2 regions of the Micromonospora sp. NPDC049301 genome follow, and region 1 is predicted to be linked to the other one. Evidence: riboswitches for the same ligand, from Rfam matches in the RefSeq annotation. Region 1 holds a riboswitch; the other holds the start of a gene.

Region 1 (11,592 bases):
CCCGGGCGTCCAACGCCCGCTCGGTGCCCCGGACCCGCTCGGCGTCCACCTGCTCCGGTTCCCACTGCACGTCTCCCATGGGGGCGTCCATGAGCAGCCGGCCGTCCAGGTAGGCGACGTCGGCCACGTACTCCTGCGGGGTCGCCCCCTGCCAGCAGACCGACCGGTAACCCTCGGCGAGGGCGTGGGCCTCGGCCAGCGCCGCCCGCAGCGCCGTCCGGTCGATGGCGCCGACCTCCAGCCGGCGACGCACCTCGGCCAGCGCCGCCTGAGCCCCCGTCGCGGCGGCGAACGCGTCGCCCGCGCCCGATCGGGCCGCCCCGTCGGGCAGCGCCGAGACGGTCATCGCGACCACCCGCTTGCGTCCGTGCTCGCGCAGCAGGCGCACCCCGTACTCGTGCAGTGCCCGGCCGACGCCGCGCCGCCGCAGCTCGGGATGCACCACCAGCTCGACGGTGGCGTTGTCGGTGTTGTCCAGCTGCGGCAGGTCGAGCTGGAGGTAGCCGGCCGGCACGCCGTCCAGCCGGGCCAGCGCCCAGAGCGTGGCGGTGCCGGGCATCGGCGTGTGGAAGAACGCGTCGAAGCGCCGCCGGCAGAAGGGCGGGAAGTCCGGCAGGTCGGCGTCGTTGGCCGCCGCCCCGATTCGGTACGCCTCGTCGACCGCGGCCAGGTCGGCGCCGTCGAACGACGCGATGCTGATGCTCATGCCGCCGAGCGTGCACCCCGGAAAAGCGATCGGGCCAGCGAATTTGTCGCTGGCCCGATCGGACGTGGTCGGGAGGGACACTCGCACAACGCCTCCGGCGCTGGGTCGCAAGAACTTCAAAAGTCTCCGGCGAAATGCCCTCCCGCACGGAGCATCTTGCGCCGTCCGGTTCCTGCCGTCAAGTCCAGAGCGGCGGGTTTTCCACACTCACTGCTAAAAGCCAGTTACCCGGCGGATCGGCCCGATCCCCCATCCGGGCGATCCCCCCTCCCCCACCCGACCCATCCCGCGCCGGCTCCGGCGGCACCCGGCGGGGTTGATCATGAAGTTAGCGACGCCGACACCGGCGTGTCGCGCCGCTAACTTCATGATCAACGGGAGGGGAGCCCCGGGGGGTCAGGCCAGGAGGCCTGCGTCTCGGGCTGCTCGGAGGGAGGGCTTGATGTGGTGGGTCGGGCCGACCTGGTTGGCTACCGCGTCGATGGTCTTCAGGCCCTCGCCCGTGTTGAACACGACGGTTTCCGCCGTGGGGTCGAGCCGGCCGGACTCGACCAGCTTGCGCAGCACCGCCACGGTGACGCCGCCCGCGGTCTCGGCGAAGACCCCGGTGGTCCGTGCCAGCAGTCGGATGCCGGCGCGGATCTCGTCGTCGTCGGCGTACTCCATCCAGCCGTCGGTGCGGCGGACCGCCTCCAGCGCGTAGAGGCCGGCGGCCGGGTCGCCGATGTTGAGCGACTTGGCGATGCCGGTGGGCCGGACCGGGGTGATCGTGTCGGTGTCGGCGTGCAGGGCGGTGGCGATCGGTTTGCAGCCGGCCGACTGGGCGCCGAAGACCTTCCAGCCGCCGGCCGGCGCCTCGACCAGACCGATCTCGACCAGCTCGGAGAACGCCTTGTCAATCTTGGTGAGCAGCTCGCCGCTGGCCATCGGGATGACCACCTGGGCCGGGATCCGCCAGCCGAGCTGCTCGGCCACCTCGTACCCGAGCGTCTTGGAGCCCTCGGCGTAGTACGGCCGGACGTTGACGTTGACGAACGCCGTGTCCTCGAACTCGTCGGTCTCCACCAGCTCGCCGCAGAGCCGGTTCACATCGTCGTACGAGCCGTCGATGGCGACCAGCTCACCGCCGTAGACGGCAGTGGTGATGACCTTGCCCTGCTCCAGGTCACTGGGGATGAAGACCACCGAGGGCACCCCGGCGCGGGCCGCGTGCGCGGCCACCGAGTTGGCCAGGTTGCCGGTGGAGGCACAGGCGAACCGGGTGAAGCCGAGCGCCCGGGCGGCGGTGAGCGCCACCGAGACGACCCGGTCCTTGAACGAGTGGGTCGGGTTGGCGCTGTCGTCCTTGACCCACAGCGGCGCGGTGATGCCCAGCTCGGCGGCGAGGTTGGGGGCCGCCACCAGCGGGGTGAGCCCCGGGTCGAGGGTGACCCGGGTGGCCGGATCCTGACCGGCGGGCAGCAGCGCGGCGTACCGCCAGATGCTGTTCGGGCCGGCCTCGATCTGCTCGCGGGTGACCGTGGCCAGGGCCGCGGCGTCGTAGTCCACCTCCAGCGGGCCGAAACACTCGTAACAGGCGTGCTGTGCGGCGAGCGGGTAGCGGGCCGAACAGGCACGGCAGACCAGGGCGCGGGCGGGGCTGGCGGAGGTGTCGATGCCGGAGGCGGCGAGCGTCGACGTCATGTCGAGTCCTCTCATCTTTCCCCGCATCGCACGGTGCGGCGGGGACGGAATTGGCACCTGCCCCGCGGGGCGCTCAGCGGTGAGCGCGCGGGGTGGTTGCCGGGGCGTCGTCGGGCCGTATCCCTCAGCCCCTCTGGATGAGGTATGCAGTTGTGCCGTCGAGTCTAGGCAACGTCGGACGTCGCCTCCACCACGGATCCCAGGGAGTGGGTCAGCGGGCGGCCACCGCCGCCGGGTCGACTACCGCGACCGGGTCCGTCACCGCGCCCGGCCCGGGCACCGACGGAACCCGCGTCCGGGCCCGGGTGACGAGGTTCGCGGCGACCAGGGCGGCGATGGTGATCGCGGCCCCGACCACCTCGACCGGCGCCGGCCGGTAGCCGCGCGCGATCTGCACCGCGAAGGTGGTCACCGGGACCAGGTTCATGAACAGCGCGGCGTTGGCGGCACCGAGCCGCTGCACGCCGGTGTTCCAGGCCAGCACCGCGACAACGGCGCCCAGGATCACGGCGTACGCCAACTGCGGGGCGACCGCCACGAGGTCGGCGGCGGCCGGCGCGTGCTGCCAGCCGATGCCGTCGGCGAGCACGCTCGCGGCGAGCATGGCGGCCGTGCCGGCGAGCGCGGTCAGGGTGGTGTAACGCAGCGGCGACCAGTCGCCGAACCGGCTGGCGCCGTGGGTGTAGATGGCCCAGCCGAGCACGGCACCGACCATCATCAGACCGCCGAGACCGAACTGACCGAGCCCGTGCAGGCTCCCGTGGGTGATCACCAGGCCGACACCGAGCAGCGCCACCAGGGAGAGGGCCAGCAGGAGTGGCTTCGGGCGTACGCCGTCGCGGGCCCAGCGGACCAGCTGGGTGATGACCGGGGTGGTCGCCACGAACAGGGCGACCTGCTGCGGTGCGGCGTGCTCGAGTGCCAGGTTGGTGAGGACGTTGAAGCCGGCGAAGCCGACGACGCCGAGCACCGCCACCTCGACCGCTCGGCGGCCGAGCCGTAGCGCGCCGGCACCCTCGCGGAGCAGCAGGATGCCGACCAGGATGACGGCGGCCAGCAGGTAGCGGGCGGTGGTCAGGTTGAGCGGGTCGACCCGGGTCAGCGCGCTGGCCAGGATCGGGAACATCACTCCCCAGCTGAGCACGGCGAGCAACGGGTACGAGGCGGCGCGGGAACGCATCGGCGGCTCCAATGTTCGAGTATCGTCGAACCAACGTCACCGACCCTAGGAGGATGTTCGACGATTGTCGAACAAGGGTTACACTGGTCACATGGAGCCGCACGAACCCGACCTGGCCGCCGTACCGGTCACCGCCGTGCTGGCCGCACTCGCCGACGACGTGCGGCTGCAGATCGTGCGGGCACTCGCCGAAGGCGGCGAGTACCCCTGCGGCAGCTTCGAGTTCGGCGTCTCCAAGGCGACCCGCAGTCACCACCTGAAGGTGCTGCGCGAGGCCGGCCTGACCCGCACCCGGGCCGCCGGCACCAGCCGCTACGTCCGGCTCCGCCGCGACGAACTGGACCGGCTCTACCCCGGCCTGCTGAACGCCGTCCTCAGCCCCCGCACCCCAGCCTGACCCGGCCATTCGTGTGCGGTCGAGCTCAATCGTCTGCGACATCGCCAGGGACCGGAGCGACGCTCCGACCCGCCACGCCACCGTGCTCGCATGATCCACACACCAGACGATCTCGCGTAACCAGGCGGGCGATGTCCCGGACGATTCAGCTCCGAAGGAGCACCGGGAGCCGTGCCGAACGGCAGCGGGGCGCCGACGTGGGCAATGATCGGCGGGTGACTTCTCGGGGCACGGCAGTACGGCGACGGATCAGCGTGGCGGTCGGGACGGCTCTCCTGCTCGGCGCATGCGCTCCCGCCGACCATCGGGGCCAGGCCGGGGACGGCACGAGCCCGCTGCCCGGGCGCACAGCCGCGTCCAGCCCGACGCCGTCGGCGGGCACCGACCCGATGGCCGGGTGCCCGAAGTCCGGCGTGCGGATCCGCGCGACCGGGTCGGACGCCGCGATGGGGCTGCGCGCCCTCGGCCTGGAACTGGTCAACTGCGGCGACCGCCCCTACCAGCTCAACGGGTACCCGGTGCTGCGCGTGCTGGACGAGCAGCGCAAGCCGATCATCCTGCGGGTGGTCAACGGAGCGAAGGCGATCACCTCCGGCTTCGACCAGCCACCCCGGCCGGTCACCCTGGAAGCCGGTGAACGGGCCACCGCCGTGGTGCTCTGGCGCAACCTGGTCACCGATTCGACAGTGGTGGCCACCAACGGGGAGTACCTGCGGGTCGCACCCGCCGCCGGGCAGCCGGCCGAGGACGTCGACCCGGACGGGCCGATCGACGTGGGCAATACCGGCCGGATCGGCGTCAGCGCCTGGAAGAAGGCCGACCCGTCCACACCGGTGCCGGCTCAGCCCGCCCGGCCGCCGGCGCCGAGCGCGGTGCCGTCGTCGGTGAGCCCACCCGACAGCCGGCTATGACGTGATGTCCTTGCGGGTGAACCGCCAGAACGCCAACCCCCAGAACAGCGTCGCGTAGCTGATGGCCGAGATGCAGCCACGCACCACGTCGTCGGTCTGCACGGGGGTGGAGAGCAGCCCCAGCCAGGCGGTGCTGAAGTGGGTGGGCAGGAAGTCGCGCAGCGCGCCGAGGGCGGTGATCTGGTCCAGGATGCTGGAGAGGATCCAGAGCAGCACCGCGCCGCCCACCGCACCCAGCGCGGCGTCCGTGATCACCGACAGCAGGAACGCCAGCCCGGCCACCGCCAGCAGGACGACCGCCAGGTAGCCCAGCACGGCCAGCAGCCGGAGCAGCCCCTCGCCCGGCTCCAACTCGGCGGCGACCGTGCTGCGCAGCGGCGACCAGCCGTAGCGCAGGGTGCCCGCTGCCAGCGCGGTGCCGGCCAGCAGGAGCAGGGCCAGCCCCGAGTACGCGAGCGCGACCACCAGCTTGACGGTGAGCAGCCGGGCCCGGGGCACCGGGATCGCCAGCAGGTAGCGCAGGCTGCCCCAGCTCGCCTCACTGGCCACCGTGTCGCCGCAGAACAGCGCGACCACGACCACCAGCAGGAACGACGCCGACACGAAGATGGAGAACAGGGTGAAGTTCAGCCCGCCGGAGGTGGCCAGGTCGACCAGGCTGGCGAACTCGTTGTTGCCGTTGTCGTCGTCGCCGCCGGAGTTGAACTGGAAGGCGACCAGGATGATCAGCGGCAGCAGCACCATGAACCCGAGCGCCAGTTGGGTGCGCCGCCGGGACGCCTGCCGGCGGAACTCCGCGCCGAACGGCATCGTCGCCGACGGCCGGTAGCCCCGGGCCGCACCGGCCGGGTCGGTGACGCCCACCGGCGCCTCGACGGAAGATCCAGCCATCACCGGTCACCGCTTCCCCGAGAGTTCTCGCCCACCAGGGCGAGGAACGCGTCCTCCAGGCGCCGACGGGGCACCACCCGGTCCACCCCGATGCCGGCGCGCACCAGCTCGGCCACCACGTCGCTGCGGGCCGTGCCGTTGGTGTCGACCACCAGCTGACCGTCGCTCTCCGGCAGCACCCGCACCCCGTGCAGCCGGTCCAGCACGGCCCGCGCCGCCACCGGGTCGGTGACGTCGAAGAGGACACTCGGCGACTCGCCGACGATCTCCTCCACCGGCCCGGACGCCACGATCCGGCCCTTGTTCACCACCACCGCATGCGTGCAGGTCTGCTCCACCTCGGCCAGCAGGTGGCTGGAGACCAGCACCGCCCGGCCGTCGGTGGCGTACCGCTGGAGCACCCGGCGCATCTCGGCGATCTGTGGCGGGTCGAGGCCGTCGGTCGGCTCGTCCAGCACCAGCAGCTCCGGCAGGCCGAGCATGGCCTGGGCGATGGCCAGCCGCTGGCGCATCCCGTGGCTGTAGTTCTTGATCTTCCGGTGCACCGAGTCGCCCAGGCCGGCGATCTCCAGGGCGGCATCGAAGTGCGCGTCCTCCGCCGGGCGTCCGGTGGCCCGCCAGTACGCCCTGAGGTTGTCCAGGCCGGACAGGTGCGGCAGGAAACCGGGCCCCTCCACCAGCGCGCCGATCCGGGACAGCACCGGCGAGCCGGGCACCAACCGGCGCCCGAAGACGTAGATCTCCCCGGCGGTCGGCTGGGTCAGCCCCATCAGCACCCGCAGGGTGGTGGTCTTGCCGGCGCCGTTCGGGCCGAGCAGACCCACCACCTGACCCGGGTGCACCTCGAAGTCCACGTTCGACACCGCGACGAAGCCGTCCGCGTACTCCTTGCGCAGACGGCGCACGGCCAGCGGCGTGCCCGCGTACTCCGGATGCACGGAGCGGTCCTGCCGGCGGTGCCGGCGGCGGACCACGGCCACGACCACGACGAGGCCGATCACGATGGCGGCGAGCAGGCCGGCGAGCACCCAGCGCCAGATCGTCGCCGTGGTGGGGATCGGCTCGCCGCTGACCGTGGGCAGGCTGACCGCCCCGTCCGCCGCCACCGTGTAGACGGCGGGCTGGGCCGGCGTGGTGTACGCCTGGTCGGAGCTGGCGACCACCAGCCGCAGCCGGTGCCCGGCCTCGATCCGACGGACGATGCCGGGCAGCGTCACGGTGACCGGGCGGGCGTCCTGCACCCGCTGCGGCAGGCCGGTGAGCCGGACCGGGGCGACCAGCCCGTTCGGCAGGGTGGCCCCGCCTTCCGGGTCGACGTCGTAGAGCTTCACGAAGAGCACCGCCTCGCCGGTCGGCGACGCGGCCCGCAGGGTGACGGTGGGCGCACCCGCCACGTCGACCGCGTCGGCCAGCGGTGCCGACTCGAACCGGGCGTGCTGGCCGGGCACGTCGCCGGCCACCCCGTCGAGCAGCGACGCGAGCCCGCCGGCGAACGGCACCGAGGAGATGGCGGCCGGGCTGCCGTTCGGGGGGTTCGCGATCGGCTGGGCCGGGCCCGTGACCGCGACCTCCCGGCGGGCGTCACCGGCCACGCCCGGGTAGTCGGCGGCGCGGTAGCCGGTGGCGACCAGACCCCGGTCGAGCGCGTCGAAGCCGGCGATCCGCGACCAGGTGAAGTCGTCGCCGGGCGCCTCGCCCTCGCCCTTGACGTAGTGGTCGAGCCACTGGACAGTCAGGAACTTCACCCGGTCCGAATCCGAGCGGGGGCCCGCACCGCCGTCATGCCCGCCGGTGAACCAGGCCACCCGTACCGGGGTGCCGGTGGCGGCGATGCCGCGCGCGTTGGCGTCCGCCTCGCCGAGCGGGAAGAGGGTGTCCGCCTCGCCCTGCACCAGCAGGGTGGGCGCGGCGATCCGGTCCAGCACGCCCGCCGGGCTGGACCGGCGCAGCAGGTCCACCGCGGCCTGGTCGGCGCGCCCGGTGGTGGCGATCCGCAGGTACGCGGCGCACACGTCGGCGGCGAACCGGCCGCAGGACGGGTCGGCGGCACCCGCCGGGGCGCCACCGGGACCGGTGCCCGGGCCGGCGCCCGGCCCCGGGCTGGGCGGGCCGGCGGAGGCCGGCGCGCCCTGCGGCTGGGCGGCGGTCCCGCCGGAGAGCCCGGCCGGGCCGGTGCCCACGTTGCCGCCCCCGCCGAAGAAGAGACCCGCCCAGCCCTTCTTGAACACGCCCTCGGTCGGCGCTCCACCGGTGCTCTCCGGCAGGAACGCCCGAGACAGGTCGTTCCAGGTGATCATGGGGACGATCGCGTCCACCCGGCGGTCCTGTGCGGCCAGCAGCAACGCCAACCCGCCGCCGTACGAGCCGCCGACCACGCCGACCTTCGGGTCGCCGGCACCGTCGGTGCGCACCTCCGGCCGGGCGGCCAGCCAGTCCAGCAGCCGTTGCGCGTCGCGCACCTCGTAGTCCGGGCTGTCCAGGTGGATCTCACCGCCGCTGCGGCCGAAGCCCCGCGCGGTCCAGGTGAGCACCGCGTAGCCGCGCCCGGCGAACTCCTCGGCGTCGGAACGCACCGACTCCTTGGTGCCGCCGAACCCGTGCGCCAACAGCACCGCCGGCACCTTCCGGCCCGACGACGCGTCGGCCGGCAGGTAGAGGGTGGTGTCCAGGGCCACCGGCTGGTCGCCGGCCGGTCCGGAGCGGACCGTGAGCATCGCGCTCTCGGTGCGTACGCCCGATCCCCGCGGCCACACCGCCCAGGTCACGGCGGCCGCCAGGAGCACGACGACCGCCCCTGCGGCGATCGCTCGACGGCGGGTGGGCAGGGCACGCCGGAACCACGCGGCCGGCGACGGCGATCTCATGCGGCACACGGTACGGCCCGCAGGCTGAGCGTTGGCTGAGATCCGCCGTACGTCCGTCCGGTTGCCCCGATCGGCGATCGGGCGAGGTGCGACCGCTCACCGTCGGAGGCGGCACAGCGAGTTGAGTTCGGATCACGTGAATTCCGATCTTCGGCGGATATCCACCTCGATCCCTTCATGTCACACCCACCGATGGGACGGAGCGTGCCGACAACACGGACGAACGGTGACATCGCTCGATCTGACGCAAACCTGACTCGCCGGCAACCGCTTGGCCAACGGCGATTCGGTTAGTTTTCCGGTCCGGTGCACGGGACCCGTCGGCCAACCCGACACCGCGCCGAGCCCCCGCCCGACGCCGGAGGAGACACACATGACAGTCCCCGCGCCGCGGGCCCGTCGACGACCGTCCAGGTGGGGCCGGCTGCTGCCGCTGCTGCTCGTCGTGGCACTGCTGGCACCGGTGGGTCTGCTCTTCACGCAGACCTGGCGGCAGACCGGCGACAACCGCGACCTGGCCGCCCGGGAACGGCTCGGCGTGCAGTACCTCCGCGCCCTCGCCCCGGTCACCGCCGCCCTGGTGGAGGCCCAGTCCGCCGCGGTCAACGGCCGCCCCGCCCCCCGCGAGGCGCTGACCCGCGCGGTCGAGGACGCCGCCGCGGTGGACACCCGGATCGGCACCGACCTGCGCAGCCAGGAACGCTGGGCCGGGCTGCGGGCCAAGCTGGAGGCGTTGCGGGACCGCAGCCCCACCGACCCCGAGTCCGCCTACACGGCGTACGGGGAGGTCACCGATCTGCTGCTGGCCCTGCACCGCAAGGTCCGGGAAAGCTCCGGACTGGTTCGCGACCCCGGCGCCGACTCCTTCTTCCTCCAGGACAGCGCCGGCCAGGAGCTGCCCGAGGCGGTGGTGTTCGCCGGGCGGCTCGCTGACCTCGGCACGCTCGCCCCGCGCCGGCCGGCCGCCGAGCAGACCCGCGGCCTGATCGAGCTGACCGGCCTGCGGGTGGCCGCCCTGGCCCCCGCCACCGACCTGGTCGACAACCTGCGCGCCGCGGTGGACAGCTCGGAGAGCACCGACCTGGGCGCGAACGTGCTGACCCCGCTCGACACCTACCAGCGCTCGGTGGAGGCGCTCGCCGCGTCCTCCGCACCGGCCCCCGGCACCGGCGCGGTGGACCCGGGCCGGCTGGCCGCCGCGCGGCTCGCCACGCACACCGCCGCCCTCCAGCTCCAGCCGGTCATCCTCAGTGAGCTGGACGCCCTGCTGGTGGAGCGGATCGACGGGCTGGACCGGGACCGCTGGCGGGCCACCGGGGCCGGGGTGGCCGCCGTGCTGCTGCTGGGTTGGCTCGCCGCACTGCTCATCGCCGCCGGCCGTCGGGCCCGTCGCCGGGCCGCCATGCCCGTTGCGCCGGCGGACAGCCCCGACCTCCCGCCAACCGGCGACCCCTGGCAGCCGGCGGTCCACACCGGTCGACCCGGCGACCCACGGCCCCTCCAGGCGGTCGGTGCGGCCCGTGACCCGGAATCCGTCCAGTGGGGGCCGTCCGATGCTGCTCGGTAGGCTCCGGATCCGCGGCAAGCTCGCGCTGCTCGTGGTGATCCCCCTGCTCAGCATGGTCGGCCTCGCCGTGCCCGTGGGGCTCGAGCGGGCCGCCGCGGCGCAGCGGGCCAGCGACATCGCCGAGCGGGTACGGCTCGCCAGCCGGGTCGGCAGTCTGGTGCAGGACCTCCAGCAGGAACGCATCCTCTCGGTCGGCTTCCTGCTCGGCCGGGTGGAGCGCGCCGAGCTGGTCCGCAAGACCGCCGACGTGGACGACCGGGTCGCCGACCTGCGGGCCGGGGGCGGCGACGCGCTGACCGACCAGGTCGACCACGCCCTGTTCGGGGTGTCCAGCCTCATCGACCTGCGGACCGCCGTCCTCGCCCGGGCGGCGAGCCCCACCCAGGTGATGGACGCGTTCGGCCCGGTCAACCGGGGCATGATCGAGTCGCTGCGGCTGCCGTTCAGCGTGGACACCGACACCCGGCCGGGCCGCCAGGTGCTGGCACTGGACGGGCTGCTGCGCGCCGACGAGGGGCTGGGCGCCTGCGCCACCCTGATCGTGCTGGTCAAAGCGACCGGCAGCGCGCAGGCCAGCGCCGGTTACGTGGCCTGCATGGCCGCCCTCCAGGTGGACAGCCAGCGCTTCCGCAGCCTGATCACGCCCGAGCAGTTGAAGGTCGCCCGGCTCAACGACGTGGCCGTGGCCGCCCGTACCAGCGCCGACTTCCTGGTCACCAGCGCCCGGGACCCGGCCGGCGCGATCCGCCACGTGCCCCTGGACGCCCTCTTCCCGTCCGTCCGCTCGATGATCCGCCTCGGCCAGTTCGTGGAGAAGAAGCTGGTCGCCGACGTACTCGCCGAGGTGACCGCCGAGCAGCGGCGGGCGCTGACCGTCGCGTACCTGGTCGGGGGCACCGCGGCGCTGATCCTGGCGTTGGTGGTGCTGCTCAGCACGGTCGTCGCCCGTACGGTGGCCCGACCGCTGACCCGGCTCACCCGCTCCGCGGACCGGGTCGCCCGGGTCGCCGAGGCGGAACTGGTGCGGGTCACCGACGACGACGCGGAGAGCGCCCAACCGGTCCGGCTGGACCCGGTGGACATCCGCGCCAACGACGAGATCGGTGACCTGGCCCGTGCCTTCGACCGGGTGCAGAGCACCGCGGCCCGCCTGGTCGAGCGGCAGGTCGCCGGCCGGCGCAACGTGGCGCAGATGTTCGGCCACGTCGGGCGGCGCACCCAGAACCTGGTGGGCCGGCAGATCGCGCTGATCGACCGGCTGGAGCAGCAGGAGACCGACCCGAGCCGGCTGGAGCACCTGTACCGGCTGGACCACATCTCCAGCCGGCTGCGGCGCAACGCCGGCAGCCTCGTGGTGCTCTCCGGCTCGGCCGGGGCCGACGCGCACACCGCG
Region 2 (11,592 bases), on a different contig from region 1:
GGTGCGGACGAGGCTGGGCGTGGGATGGTGCGAGATGGCTGCTGTACCGGTGGCGACCCGCCCACCCGCGGGTTGCCCGGCCGGAGGCGCGGGCGCACGCCGCGCGGCCCCGGGGCGGCTTCGACGAGGAGAGGCAGTGCCCATGCAGGCTCAGCGCAGGCCACCGCGTACGGAGCGGAGCCAGACCCGGGACGACCGGACCGGCGGCGGCATGACCGGAGCGGCCACGCCCCTGACCATCTGGGCCGCTGCCGTGCTGCTCGGCCGGATCGGCGCCGGCGAGGACGACAGCGAGGACGAGCGGCACATCCTGCGCGGCATCGAGTGACCCTCGGGCGTCCGGTCAGAGCCAGCCGCGCCGCTTGAAGATCAGGTAGAGGCTGCCGCAGACCAGGGCCATCAGCAGGAGCGCGAACAGGTAGCCGTAGCGCCAGTTCAGCTCCGGCATGTGTACGAAGTTCATTCCGTACACCGTGCCGATCAGCGTGGGTGCGAACAGGATGGCCGCCCAGGAGGAGACCTTCTTCAGCTCCTCGTTCTGCGCGTAACTGGCCGCGGTGAGGGTGCGCATCTCCTCGTTCTGCTGCTGCGAGACGAGAGTGGCATTGACGGTGAGGATGTTCTGCAGCAGGTGCCGGAAGCCGTCCACCCGCTCCACCACCTGGGTGAGGTGGTCGGTCACGTCCCGCAGGTAGCGGCGCAGCTCCTCGTCCGTGCCGTAGCTGCCGGCGCCGACCGCCAGCGCGTCGAGCACGGTGAGCAGCGGGCGGGCGGCCCGCTGGAACTGGATGACCTCGCGGCTGAGCCCGTAGATGCGCCGGCTGGCGTTCGGGTCGCCGCCGAAGACCTCGGTCTCGATCTCGTCGATGTCGTTCTCCAACCCGGCCACCACCGGCGCGTAGCCGTCGACCACCTGGTCGAGGATCGCGTACAGGACCGCCTCCGGGCCCTGGGCGAGCATCTGCGCGTCGGTCTCCATCCGCCGCCGCACCGCGGCCAGGTCCGGCGCCTCACCGTGCCGGACGGTGATCACGAAGCCGGGCCCGATGAACAGGTGCAGCTCGGAGAACTCGACCTCTTCCCGCTGGTCGTCGTAGCGGGCCGCGCGCAGCACCACGAAGAGCGTGTGTCCGTACCGTTCCAGCTTGGGCCGCTGGTGGGCGTTGATCGCGTCCTCCACCGCCAGGTCGTGCAGCCGGAACTCCCGGGCCAGCGACGTGATCTGGTCGATGTCGGGCCGGTACAACCCGATCCAGGCCATCGCGCCGTCCTGCTCCTGCAGGCAGCGGTACGTCTCGGCGAGGCCGGCCGGCGACGCGAACCGGTGCCCCCGGATGTAGACGGCGCTGTCGACCAGGCCGTCGCTGGGCGGTGCGGCCGGCTCGGTGCGCGGCGTCGCGCCGACGCGGACCTCGTGCTCGTCGAGCCGGCGGCCGAAGCCACCGCCCGGGCGGAAACGACGGCCGCCGACCATGACCCGCTCCCTCCCGCACGCACCGTCCGGCGGCTGCCCGAACCACGCGGACCGTTCGGGGCGGGACGCCGGAGGGCCCTGCTTCCCCGGTGCCCACGGCCCGAAACCCGCTGACGCGCCGGCTGCCGGGGCACCCGGGCCGGGCGGGTTCCCCGCACCGGCGGACGGGCCCGGGCCCGCTGACGGATACTCGCGGTGACCGTGGGCGGATGACGGGGGAAGCGCCGATGGAGGTCGACAGGCGCACCGGCCGCCGGACCGGTCGGCTGCAGGCGTGGCTGTTCGACGGCGGCTCCGAGCAGACGGTGCAGCAGCACGGGCCGCACGGACGCCCGCCGGAGCGTCGGCACCACCCGTGGTGGAAGGTGATGTGCCTGACCGGCGTCGACTACTTCTCGACGCTCGGCTACCAGCCGGGCATCGCGGCCCTGGCCGCCGGCGCGCTGTCCCCGGTGGCGACCCTGGTGCTGGTGCTGGTGACGCTGCTGGGCGCGCTGCCGGTCTACCGCCGGGTGGCGGTGGAGAGCCCGCACGGCGAGGGTTCCATCGCGATGCTGGTACGCCTGCTGAGCTACTGGCCGGGCAAGCTGTTCGTGCTGGTGCTGCTCGGTTTCGCGGCCACCGACTTCATCATCACCATCACCCTCTCCGCGGCCGACGCGACCGCGCACATCGATGAGAACCCGTTCCTGCCCAGCGCGCTCCAGGGACACAAGGTCCTGCTCACGCTGCTGTTGGTGGCGCTGCTGGGCGCGGTGTTCCTCAAGGGGTTCGGCGAGGCCATCGGGATCGCCGTCGTCCTGGTCGCGATCTACCTGACACTGAACGCGGTGGTGATCGTCAACGCGTTGTGGCGGGTGGTCACCCACCCGAGCGCGGTCACGGACTGGACCACCGCACTGACCACCGGCCACGGCGATCCCCTGCTGGTGATCGGGCTGTCGCTGCTGGTGTTCCCGAAGCTGGCGCTGGGCCTGTCCGGCTTCGAGACCGGGGTGGCGGTGATGCCGCACATCCGCGGGGACCGGCAGGACTCCGAGGACCGACCGCTGGGCCGCATCCGCGGCGCCCGCCGGCTGCTCACCACCGCCGCCGTGATCATGAGTGTCTTCCTGGTCACCAGCAGCGTGGCCACCACCGTCCTGATCCCGCCGGAGGCGTTCCAGCCGGGCGGGCCGGCGAACGGCCGGGCGCTCGCCTACCTGGCACACGAGTACCTCGGCGAGGTGTTCGGCACGGTCTACGACCTGTCCACCATCGGCATCCTCTGGTTCGCGGGCGCCTCCGCGATGGCCGGGCTGCTCAACCTCGTACCCCGCTACCTGCCCCGCTACGGCATGGCGCCGGCCTGGGCCCGGGCCGTCCGGCCGCTGGTCCTCGTCTTCACCACGGTGGCGTTCCTGATCACGGTCGTCTTCGAGGCGAGCGTGGACGCGCAGGGCGGCGCGTACGCCACCGGGGTCCTGGTCTTGATCACCTCGGCGGCGACGGCGGTGACCCTCGCGGCGCGGCGGCGGCGCCAGCGAGGCCGGACCATCGCGTTCGGGACGATCGCGGTCGCCTTCGTCTACACCACCGCGGCGAACGTGGTGGAACGTCCCGACGGCGTGAAGATCGCGGCCTGCTTCATCGGTGGGATGATTCTGGTGTCGGCGCTGTCCCGGCTGGTGCGGGCCTTCGAGCTGCGGGTCGACCGGGTGGACCTGGACCCCGAGGCCATCCGGCTGATCGAGGAGTGTGGCGGGCGCCGTATCCGCCTCATCGCCCACGAGCCGGCCACCGGGGACCGCGCCGAGTACCGCGCCAAGCTCGCCCAGACCGTCGCGGACAACGACTTCCCGGCCGACAGCGCCGTGATCTTCGTGGAGGTGACGGTCACCGACCCGTCGGACTTCGAGACCGAGCTGGCGGTGCGCGGCAGCGTGGAGCACGACCGGTACCCGGTGTTCAGACTTACCAGCTCCGCGGTGCCCAGCGCGTTGGCCGCCCTGCTGCTGGAGATCCGCGACCGGGCCGGGCGGTGCCCGCACATCTACTTCGAGTGGACCGAGGGCAATCCGGGCGGAAACTTCCTGCGCTACCTGGCCTTCGGCCAGGGCGAGATCGCCCCCGTCACCCGCGAGATCCTGCGCCGCCAGGAGCCCGACCGGCGCCACCGGCCGCACGTGCACGCCGGGTGACCTGCCGGCCGGATGCCCGTCGCGCACGGTGAGCGTGGTCATAACGACTGGACGATCCGCCGCACCGGCCTGCTAGCCTCGTCCCAGGTCATGAGCGCCAGCGCGAAGCCCCGGCTCGCTGGCCGGCAACCCTCCTCCGCGGTGGGGTGCCCCGGGTGAAGACCAGGCACCGGCACGACGTCGGTGCAAGCGTGGCCTGGCACCCAGGTCAGCACAGACCTGGGAGAACCATGCGAATCCTCCGCACCACCCCATCGGCCGACGCCGCGGATTCCCGCACTGGCTGGCCACCACCGGCACTGACCCGCCGGCGGCACGTGGACATGATGCGGGTCTGCAGCGCCGCCTGTCGCGGCCGCGCCGCGCACTAGCGCACCCCTTTCCCGAACCCACCCCAGCGGTACGCCCCACCGGGCGCACCGTCGGCGGCGTACGCCTGTGCCCGCCGCCGCGCAACCTTCGGAGACACCAGTGCGATTCCTTCCTGCCCTGACCCGGGCCGCCGCCCTCGGCGCGGCCACGATCCTGGCCGCCACCGCGCTCACCGCCTGCGGCGACGACACCTCGTCCGACGCCGCCGGCAACCCGTACGGCCTGGCGCAGCCGGGCGTGCTGCGCACCGGCACGCTGACCGACGCACCGCCGAACGTGTACCTCAAGGACGGCAAGTTCACCGGCTTCGACAACGACCTGCTGACCGCGGTGGCCGGCAAGCTCGGCCTGAAGGTCGAGTTCGTCGGCACCGACTTCTCCGCGCTGCTCTCCCAGGTCAACAACCGCAAGTTCGACGTCGGCAGCTCCTCGATCACCATTACCGAGGCGCGGAAGAAGACCGTCGACTTCGGCAACGGCTACGACTTCGGCTACTTCGGCCTCGACGTGCCGGCCGGCTCGCCGATCACCCGCTTCGATCAGCTCGCCGGGAAGCGGGTCGTGGTGGTGCAGGGCACCGTCCAGGACGACTACGCCACCGGCGAGCAGCTCAACCCGGTCCGGGTGCCGGACTACAACGGCGCGATCAACCAGCTGAAGGCGGGCACCGCCGACGCGTGGATCGCCCCGGCCGAGATCGGCGAGAAGTCGGCCGCCGACAGCAACGGCAAGATCACCGTGGCGGCCAAGCAGCTCAGCCCGGCACCGACCGCGTACGCCGTCGCCAAGGGCAGCGACAAGCTGCGCGAGGCGCTGAACAAGGGCCTCGACGAGGTCATCGCGGACGGCACCTGGAGCCGGTTGCAGGCGCAGTACTACCCGGGCCGGCCGGTCCCGGCGGACTTCAAGCCCGGCAGCGGCACGGTGCCGGTGCCGTCGGCGTCGGCCGCGTCCTGAGGCACGACCGGTGACGAGCGAGCAGGGCGGTAGGAGAGGCGACCGATGGATCCGTTGAGCACCCTGTGGGAGACCTTCTTCGACTGGGACGCGATGCGCGAGGCACTACCCGAGATGCTGACCGTCGGGTTGCCGAACACGCTGATCCTGGCGGTCTCCGCCGCCCTGCTCGGCTCGGTGCTGGGCCTGCTGCTGGCCGTCGCCGGCATTTCCCGCAGCCGGTGGCTGCGCTGGCCGGCGCGGGTCTACACCGACGTGTTCCGGGGGCTGCCGGCCGCCGCGACGATCCTGCTGATCGGCGTCGGGCTCGCGCCGCTGGGCATGCAGGTGTGGGGCCCCGACCCCTACCCGCTGGGCATCCTGGCGCTGTCGCTGATCGCGGCGGCGTACATCGGGGAGATCTTCCGCTCCGGCATCCAGTCGGTGGAGGCCGCGCAGTTGGAGGGCGCCCGGGCGCTCGGCTTCTCCTGGGGCGACGCGATGCGGCTGGTGATCGTCCCGCAGGGCATCCGGCGGGTGCTGCCGGCCTGGGTGAACCAGCTCATCGCGCTGATCAAGGACTCCAGCCTCGTCTACTTCCTCGGCCTGGTGGCCAGCCAGCGGGAGCTGTTCCGGATCGGACAGGACTACGCGGCCACCACCGGCAACGAGTCCGCGCTGCTGCTGGCCGGGCTCTGCTACCTGGCGCTGACCGTGCCTCTGACGCACGCGGTCAACTGGATCGACCGGCGGCTGCGCCACGGCCGGCCGGCCACCGGCCCGGCCGACGAGGACGAGGACGACACCGAGCCGGCGCTGTCCGGCGCGACGGAAGGGGACCGGCGATGACCGTCAGCACGACCACCTCGGTCAGCCTCGACGTACGCGACGTGCACCTCGCCTTCGGACCGAACCGGGTGCTGCGCGGCGTCGACCTGATCGTGCCGCGCGGCGCGACGGCCTGCGTGATCGGGCCGTCCGGGTCGGGCAAGTCCACCCTGCTGCGCACCATCAACCGGCTGATCGAGCCGGACCAGGGCGACGTGCTGCTGGACGGGCGCAGCGTGCTGGGCGACGACCCGGACGCGTTACGGCAGCGGGTGGGCATGGTCTTCCAGCAGTTCAACCTCTTCCCGCACATGAGCGTGCTGCGCAACGTCACCCTGGCGCTGCGCCGCCTGCGCAAGCTCGGCGAGGACGAGGCGGAGGCGGTCGCGCGGGCCCAGTTGGAGCTGGTCGGGCTGGCCGGCAAGGCCGACTCCCGGCCGGCGCAGCTCTCCGGCGGTCAGCAGCAACGGGTGGCGATCGCCCGGGCGCTGGCGCTGCGGCCGGAGGTGATGCTCTTCGACGAGGCCACCTCCGCACTCGACCCGGAGCTGGTCAAGGGGGTGCTCGGGGTGATGGCCGACCTGTCCGCCGGCGGCATGACCATGGTGGTGGTCACCCACGAGATGGGCTTCGCCCGGCAGGTCGCCGACACCGTCGCCTTCATGGACCGGGGCGTGGTGCTGGAGGCCGGCCCACCGGAGGCCATCTTCGAGCGGGCCGAGCATCCCCGGCTACGCCGTTTCCTCGCCCAGGTGCTCTGAACCGTCCTTCCCTCGCGTCAGGAGGCCTGGCGGCGCAGGTGCGCGGCGAACGCCTTCAGGTCGCCGAGCAGCACCAGGATGGCGTTGCGGTACGCGACCGACGCCCACAGGTGCAGCTCCTCGTCGTCCAGCCCGCCGAACGCCAGCGACAACGCCTTGCGCCGACGCCGGTCGAGCACCTTGTGCGGGCGGGCGAGCAGGTCGCCCTCGCGGCGCAGGGCCTGCAGGTAGGCGGCCACCGCCTCCTGGTAGTGCCGGCCGGCGACCCGCTCCAGCAGGGTGAACTCGAAGACGTTCAACGCCGCCTCGGACTCCCAGTAGGCCTCGTTGCGCTCCGGCGCGCCTGCGACGTGCCGGCCCATCGCGTGCCGGGCCTCGTAGAGCAGCAACACGCCCCGGCCGGTAGTGCTCAGCGGCCGGCGGGGCGCCGGCAGCCGCAGCGTGCGTACGGGCGCCGCGCCGGTCAGGTCCACCGCGCCGGCGTACGAGGGCATCCGCTGCGCTCCCGGGCCCGGCTCCGGCACCAGGCAGGCCCGCTCCTGATAGGCCAACGGGCCGTCGGTGGGCAGCGCGCGCACCGCCGCGGCGTGCAGCTCGGCCAGCGGCCGGTCGTCCGTCGTCCGGCCCGGTGGGAGGGTGAGGACAAGACCGTTGACGCCGGGCACCGGCACGCCCAGCACGCAGGAGTTGCGCAGGAACGCCCAGGTCGCGGCGGCCTCGCGGACGCCGCTCGCGACGGCCTGCGCGTCGGCCCGCCAGTCCCGGGCGATGCGCAGCCGCTGCTGGAGGTCCGCCGTCGCGGCGGCGTCGTGCGGGTACATCTCCCGCAGCGCCCGGGGCAGCGACCCGAGACGCAGGTCCAGCGGGTCGCCGCTCGGTGCGGGCACCGCGTGCCGCGGGCAGTCGGCGTCGGTGTGCGGGTCGCCGGTGACCGCATGGCAGTCGCCGAGCCAGCTCGCCCCGGGCTGGCCGGTCGGGCGGGCGAACGCCAGGTGGGGCAGCTGCCCGGTGCGCAGCACCGTCTCGTACTGCGGTCGGGTACGCGCGGTCCGCATCAGGTCCAGTGGCAGCACGGGTGCCAGCGCCAGCACCGCCTCGACGATGGTGCAGTGCGGGCAGGCCGGGCCGCTGGAGTCGCGCACGCGGTAGCGGCGCAGATGGTCGACGCCGGGCTGCTCCCACTGCACGCCGATGACGCCGTCGCCCTGTGCCATCAGGTAGAGGAACTCGGTCGCGCCGCGCTCGCGGGTGACCGAGGCCAGCTCGTCGAGGAATTCCCGCTCGGTGACCACCCGCAGGTCGGCCTCTGTCGCCCCGGTTGTCATGGACACACCCCCCAAGGGACCGAACGCATCGACCGGCGCCGAACCGTTCCACCGTACCGGGCGGCGCAGCGACCAGAGCCGCACGCGCGGCACGGCAACTGTCACGAATCCGTCGGTCCGCCGTGGCTCGGCCGCCGGTCCGGCTCGTCCCGGACACGCCGCACCGGGGGTCGGGCGAGCGCGGTCAGTCGGTGGAGCCGCGGCCCAGCAGGCGGATCTCCTCGTTGTCCAGCGCTTCCTGAAGCTCACGCAGCACGATGTCGTCGATCTCCCGGCTGTCGCGCAACCGGGTGACCTCCCGCCGTTTGTGCTCGAGGACCTTGAGGCGCAGTTTGCGTTCCAGGCGGCGATCCTCGGCGGTACGTCCACCGCCCTCGTCGACGTCCTCCAGGTGCCGCTGATACTCGGCCTTCATCCGGCGCACCACCTCGTCCCCGGCGCCGATCTCGGCGGCGAACTGGGGCAGCGCGGCCAGGCCGACCTCAGTGGCCCGCAGCCGTGCCTGCCGCAGCTCGTCGGCGCGCTCGGGGTCGCCGACCAGCCCCGCCCAGCGCACCACCACCGGCAGGGTGGTGCCCTGGAGAAGCATGATCAGCACGATCACCAGCGCGGTGACGAAGATGATCAGATCGCGTTCGGCCACCGGTTGACCGGAGACGGTCGTCGTCGGGACCGCCAGGGCGGCGGCGAGCGAGACGGCACCCCGAAAACCCGACCAGCCGGCGACGGTGCCCACCCGCCAGCCACCCTGACCCACGATCCTCCCGGGGCTCAGCAGATTCACCGATTCCGCCGCCAGGTAGACGAAGAGCAGCCGGGTCACGAGGACGACCAGGGTGACCACCAGCACGATCGTCACCGCGCGCTGCGGGGAGGCGCTGGTGATGTTCCGCACCGCCCGGGGGATCTGCGTGCCGAGCAGGACGAACAGTCCACCGTTGATCAGGAACGTGGACAGGTCCCAGAACGCGTACGCCAGCACCCGGGACCGGGCGCGGATCACCCGGGGGCCGGCGTAGGCCAGCACCAGGCCGGCGACCACGACCGCCAGCACGCCGCTGGCGTGCACCGCGTCGGCGAGCAGGAACGCGGCGAACGGCGTCAGCACGCTCAGCCCTCCCTCGCGCAGGGGGTCGTCGAGCCGCTTGCGGATCAGCACCACGGCCGCGCCGACCAGCACGCCGGCGATCACTCCCCCGGCGCTGGCCCCGAGGAACTCCTCGCCGATGCCGAGCGCGCCCGGGGCCCCGTCCCCGGCGAGCAGGCCCACGGTCACCGCGAAGAGCACCAGGGCGGTGCCGTCGTTGATCAGGCTCTCCGCGTGCAGGGTGGTCAGGAGCTTCCGGGGCAGTCGCTTGGCCAGGCCGGTGACCGCGGCGGCGTCGGTCGGCGCGAGGACCGCCCCGAGCACCCAGGCCGCGGCGGGGTTCACCCCGAACGCCTGCGCGGTCAGCGACACCGTGACCATGGTGAGCACCACCAGCACCACGGCGAGCAGCCCGATCGTCGGCAAGTTGGCCCGGATCTCGCGCAGACTGATGGTGAGGCTCTCCCGGTAGAGGATCGCCGGGAGGAAGATCAGCAGTACCAGGTCGGGCTCCAGGGTCAGCTCGGACAGCGGCGGCGCCAGCCCGAGCAGCACCCCGAACCCGATGAGCAGGACCGGTGGGGCGACGCTGTACCGGCCGCCGAGCGTGGTGCCCACGAGGACGGTGACGCCCAGCACCACGATCAGGACGAGCGCCTCCACGCGTACCCCCTTGCCGCACGGCCGACCGCGACCGCGCCGTGGTTCCATCTGACCGCACGCTGCCGGTTGGTTCCCGGGGAACCGGCAAGTCGCCGGGCGGCGGGCGGACACCCGTCGCCGGCGGTCAGGTCGGGGAGGCGGCGGCGCGGATGCGGGCGGTGACCGCGCGAGCGGTACGGCGGTACCCGGCGGCCTCGTCGTCGCGGCCGAGTGCCGCGGCCAGGTCGGCGAGGTGCCCGGCCACCGGGCCGACGGTGAGCACCCCGCTGCCGGCCGCCAGTTCATCGGCGGCCGGCCGGAGCTGGGCGGCGACGCGTCGCATCGTGGCCCGGTCGTCCAGGGCGAGCGCCGCGCGGGCGGTCAGGCAGAGCCGTACCTCCCGCAGCAGATCGTGCGGCCCGTCCGGGAGGGCACGCAGGGCGGCTCCGGCCGCGTCCCGGTCGCCGGCGGCGACGTGCAGCAGCGGGCGGACCCACGGCTCGTGGGGGCCCCAGTCCAGGCCGGCCCAGTCCGCGCCGTCGAGCCCGTGGACGGGCTGGCCGACGGCATGGTCCGGCCCGGGCGACGACCGGTCGGCGTCGACGGCGGCGGCCAGGCGCAGCCCGAGCAGGGCGAGCGGGAGCAGCCCCCGGGTCAGGCCCGGCATTCCGTCGGTGGGCAGCCCGTCGGCGGCCGCCCGGTACGCGTGCGCCGCCGCGACCCGCTCGCCGTCGAGCGCCAGCCGCAGGGCGGCGTACCACCGGGTGAAGACACCGACCAGCGGCAGCTCGTACCGCTCGGCGAGGCCGTCGGCGGCGCGGGCGTGCGCGTCGGCGCCGGCGCGGTCGGCCAGCGCGCAGCGGGCCTGCACCAGGACGAGGTGGCCCAGCACCTCGAAGGTCACCAGCTGGTGCCGGGCGGCCAGGTCGACCAGCTCCGCGCCGATCCGGGCCCGCTCACCGGCCAGGCCGACGCGGTGGAAGGCGTGCATGAAGCGGGCGTTGAGCGCGAAGGCCAGCAGCCCGGGGTCGGCGGCGATCCGGGCGAGCCGCTCGGCCTCCTCCGCCGCCCGGCGGCCACGGTCGGTGGTGGTGCCGCGCAGCTCCAGCGCGAGGGTGCTGAGCAGGCGGCTGCGCTGCGCCGGGTTGGTCGGGCCGAGAGCGGTGAGGGCGTGCTCGGCGGCCTGCACGATCCGCCCGGAGAGCTGGTCGTCGTCGTTGCGGGTCCAGATCGCGGGCACGTCGAAGCCGGCCAGCACCTCCGCGATCAGGTGGGGGTCGCCGATCGACTCGGCGTCGGCGATCGCCTCGGCCCGGCGCCGTCGCGCCTCGGCCAGGCGGCCCGTCACGGCCAGCGCGCGCCCCAGGCCGAGCATCGCACTCAGCCGCGCGCGCCGCTCGTTCCCGCCGGCGCGGTCGTACGCGTCGAGCGCCTGCGCCCACAGCCGGGCCGCCTCGTGCGGGTTGCCGGCCCGCTCGGCCTGTGCCGCGGCGGTACCGGCGTAGCCGGCGGCGGGCCGGGCGGCCGCCGGGCCACCGGCGTTCAGCAGGTGGTGGGCCAGCGCGGCGGGATCACTGGGCTGACGCCGCTGCAACACCTCCGCCACGGCCGCGTGCAGGGCGGCGCGGCGCGGCGCGGAAAGGTCGGCGTACAGCGTGTCGCGGACCAGAATGTGGGTGAACCGCAGCCGCCCATCGGGCTCCTGCTCGCTGAGGAAGCCGGCCTGCAGCGCACGGTCCACGGCGTCCAGCAGCGTCGCGGGGTCGCCGGTCAGCGCGCCGAGCACCTCCGGGTCGACGTCCCGGCCGAGCACGGCCGCCTGCCGCAGCACCGTCCGGGTCGGCGCGGGCAGCTGCGCCACCCGATGCCGGATGACGTCGCGCACCCCGGGTGGCACCGCGGCCAGCGCCGCCGCGCCCTCGACCGCGTACAGCTGGGCCAGCTCCCGTACGAAGAACGGGTTGCCGCCGCTGCGATGGTGGATCAA

The links. Region 1 has a riboswitch for S-adenosylmethionine ahead of thrC (threonine synthase). Riboswitches for the same ligand answer to the same signal wherever they lie in the genome.
Region 2: it holds a riboswitch for S-adenosylmethionine, as region 1 does, so the genes downstream of both, AB0K07_RS08575 (ABC transporter substrate-binding protein) here and thrC (threonine synthase) in region 1, are expected to answer to the same signal.

The regions. Positions count from the first base shown of each region.
Region 1 is NZ_JBFAQO010000008.1:280,415-292,006, reverse strand. Features, by position in the region: gene AB0K07_RS24345 (GNAT family N-acetyltransferase) at 1-706, opposite strand, end outside; gene thrC (threonine synthase) at 1,103-2,389, opposite strand; SAM riboswitch class I at 2,398-2,533, opposite strand; gene AB0K07_RS24335 (DMT family transporter) at 2,601-3,569, opposite strand; gene AB0K07_RS24330 (metalloregulator ArsR/SmtB family transcription factor) at 3,661-3,966, shown strand; gene AB0K07_RS24325 (DUF4232 domain-containing protein) at 4,182-4,877, shown strand; gene AB0K07_RS24320 (ABC transporter permease subunit) at 4,872-5,768, opposite strand; gene AB0K07_RS24315 (alpha/beta fold hydrolase) at 5,768-8,632, opposite strand; gene AB0K07_RS24310 (hypothetical protein) at 9,006-10,199, shown strand; gene AB0K07_RS24305 (nitrate- and nitrite sensing domain-containing protein) at 10,186-11,592, shown strand, end outside.
Region 2 is NZ_JBFAQO010000002.1:513,041-524,632, reverse strand. Features, by position in the region: gene AB0K07_RS08590 (hypothetical protein) at 137-328, shown strand; gene corA (magnesium/cobalt transporter CorA) at 344-1,474, opposite strand; gene AB0K07_RS08580 (amino acid transporter) at 1,684-3,654, shown strand; SAM riboswitch class IV at 3,741-3,852, shown strand; gene AB0K07_RS08575 (ABC transporter substrate-binding protein) at 4,126-4,983, shown strand; gene AB0K07_RS08570 (amino acid ABC transporter permease) at 5,029-5,811, shown strand; gene AB0K07_RS08565 (amino acid ABC transporter ATP-binding protein) at 5,808-6,551, shown strand; gene AB0K07_RS08560 (hypothetical protein) at 6,569-7,876, opposite strand; gene AB0K07_RS08555 (Na+/H+ antiporter) at 8,061-9,626, opposite strand; gene AB0K07_RS08550 (BTAD domain-containing putative transcriptional regulator) at 9,751-11,592, opposite strand, start outside.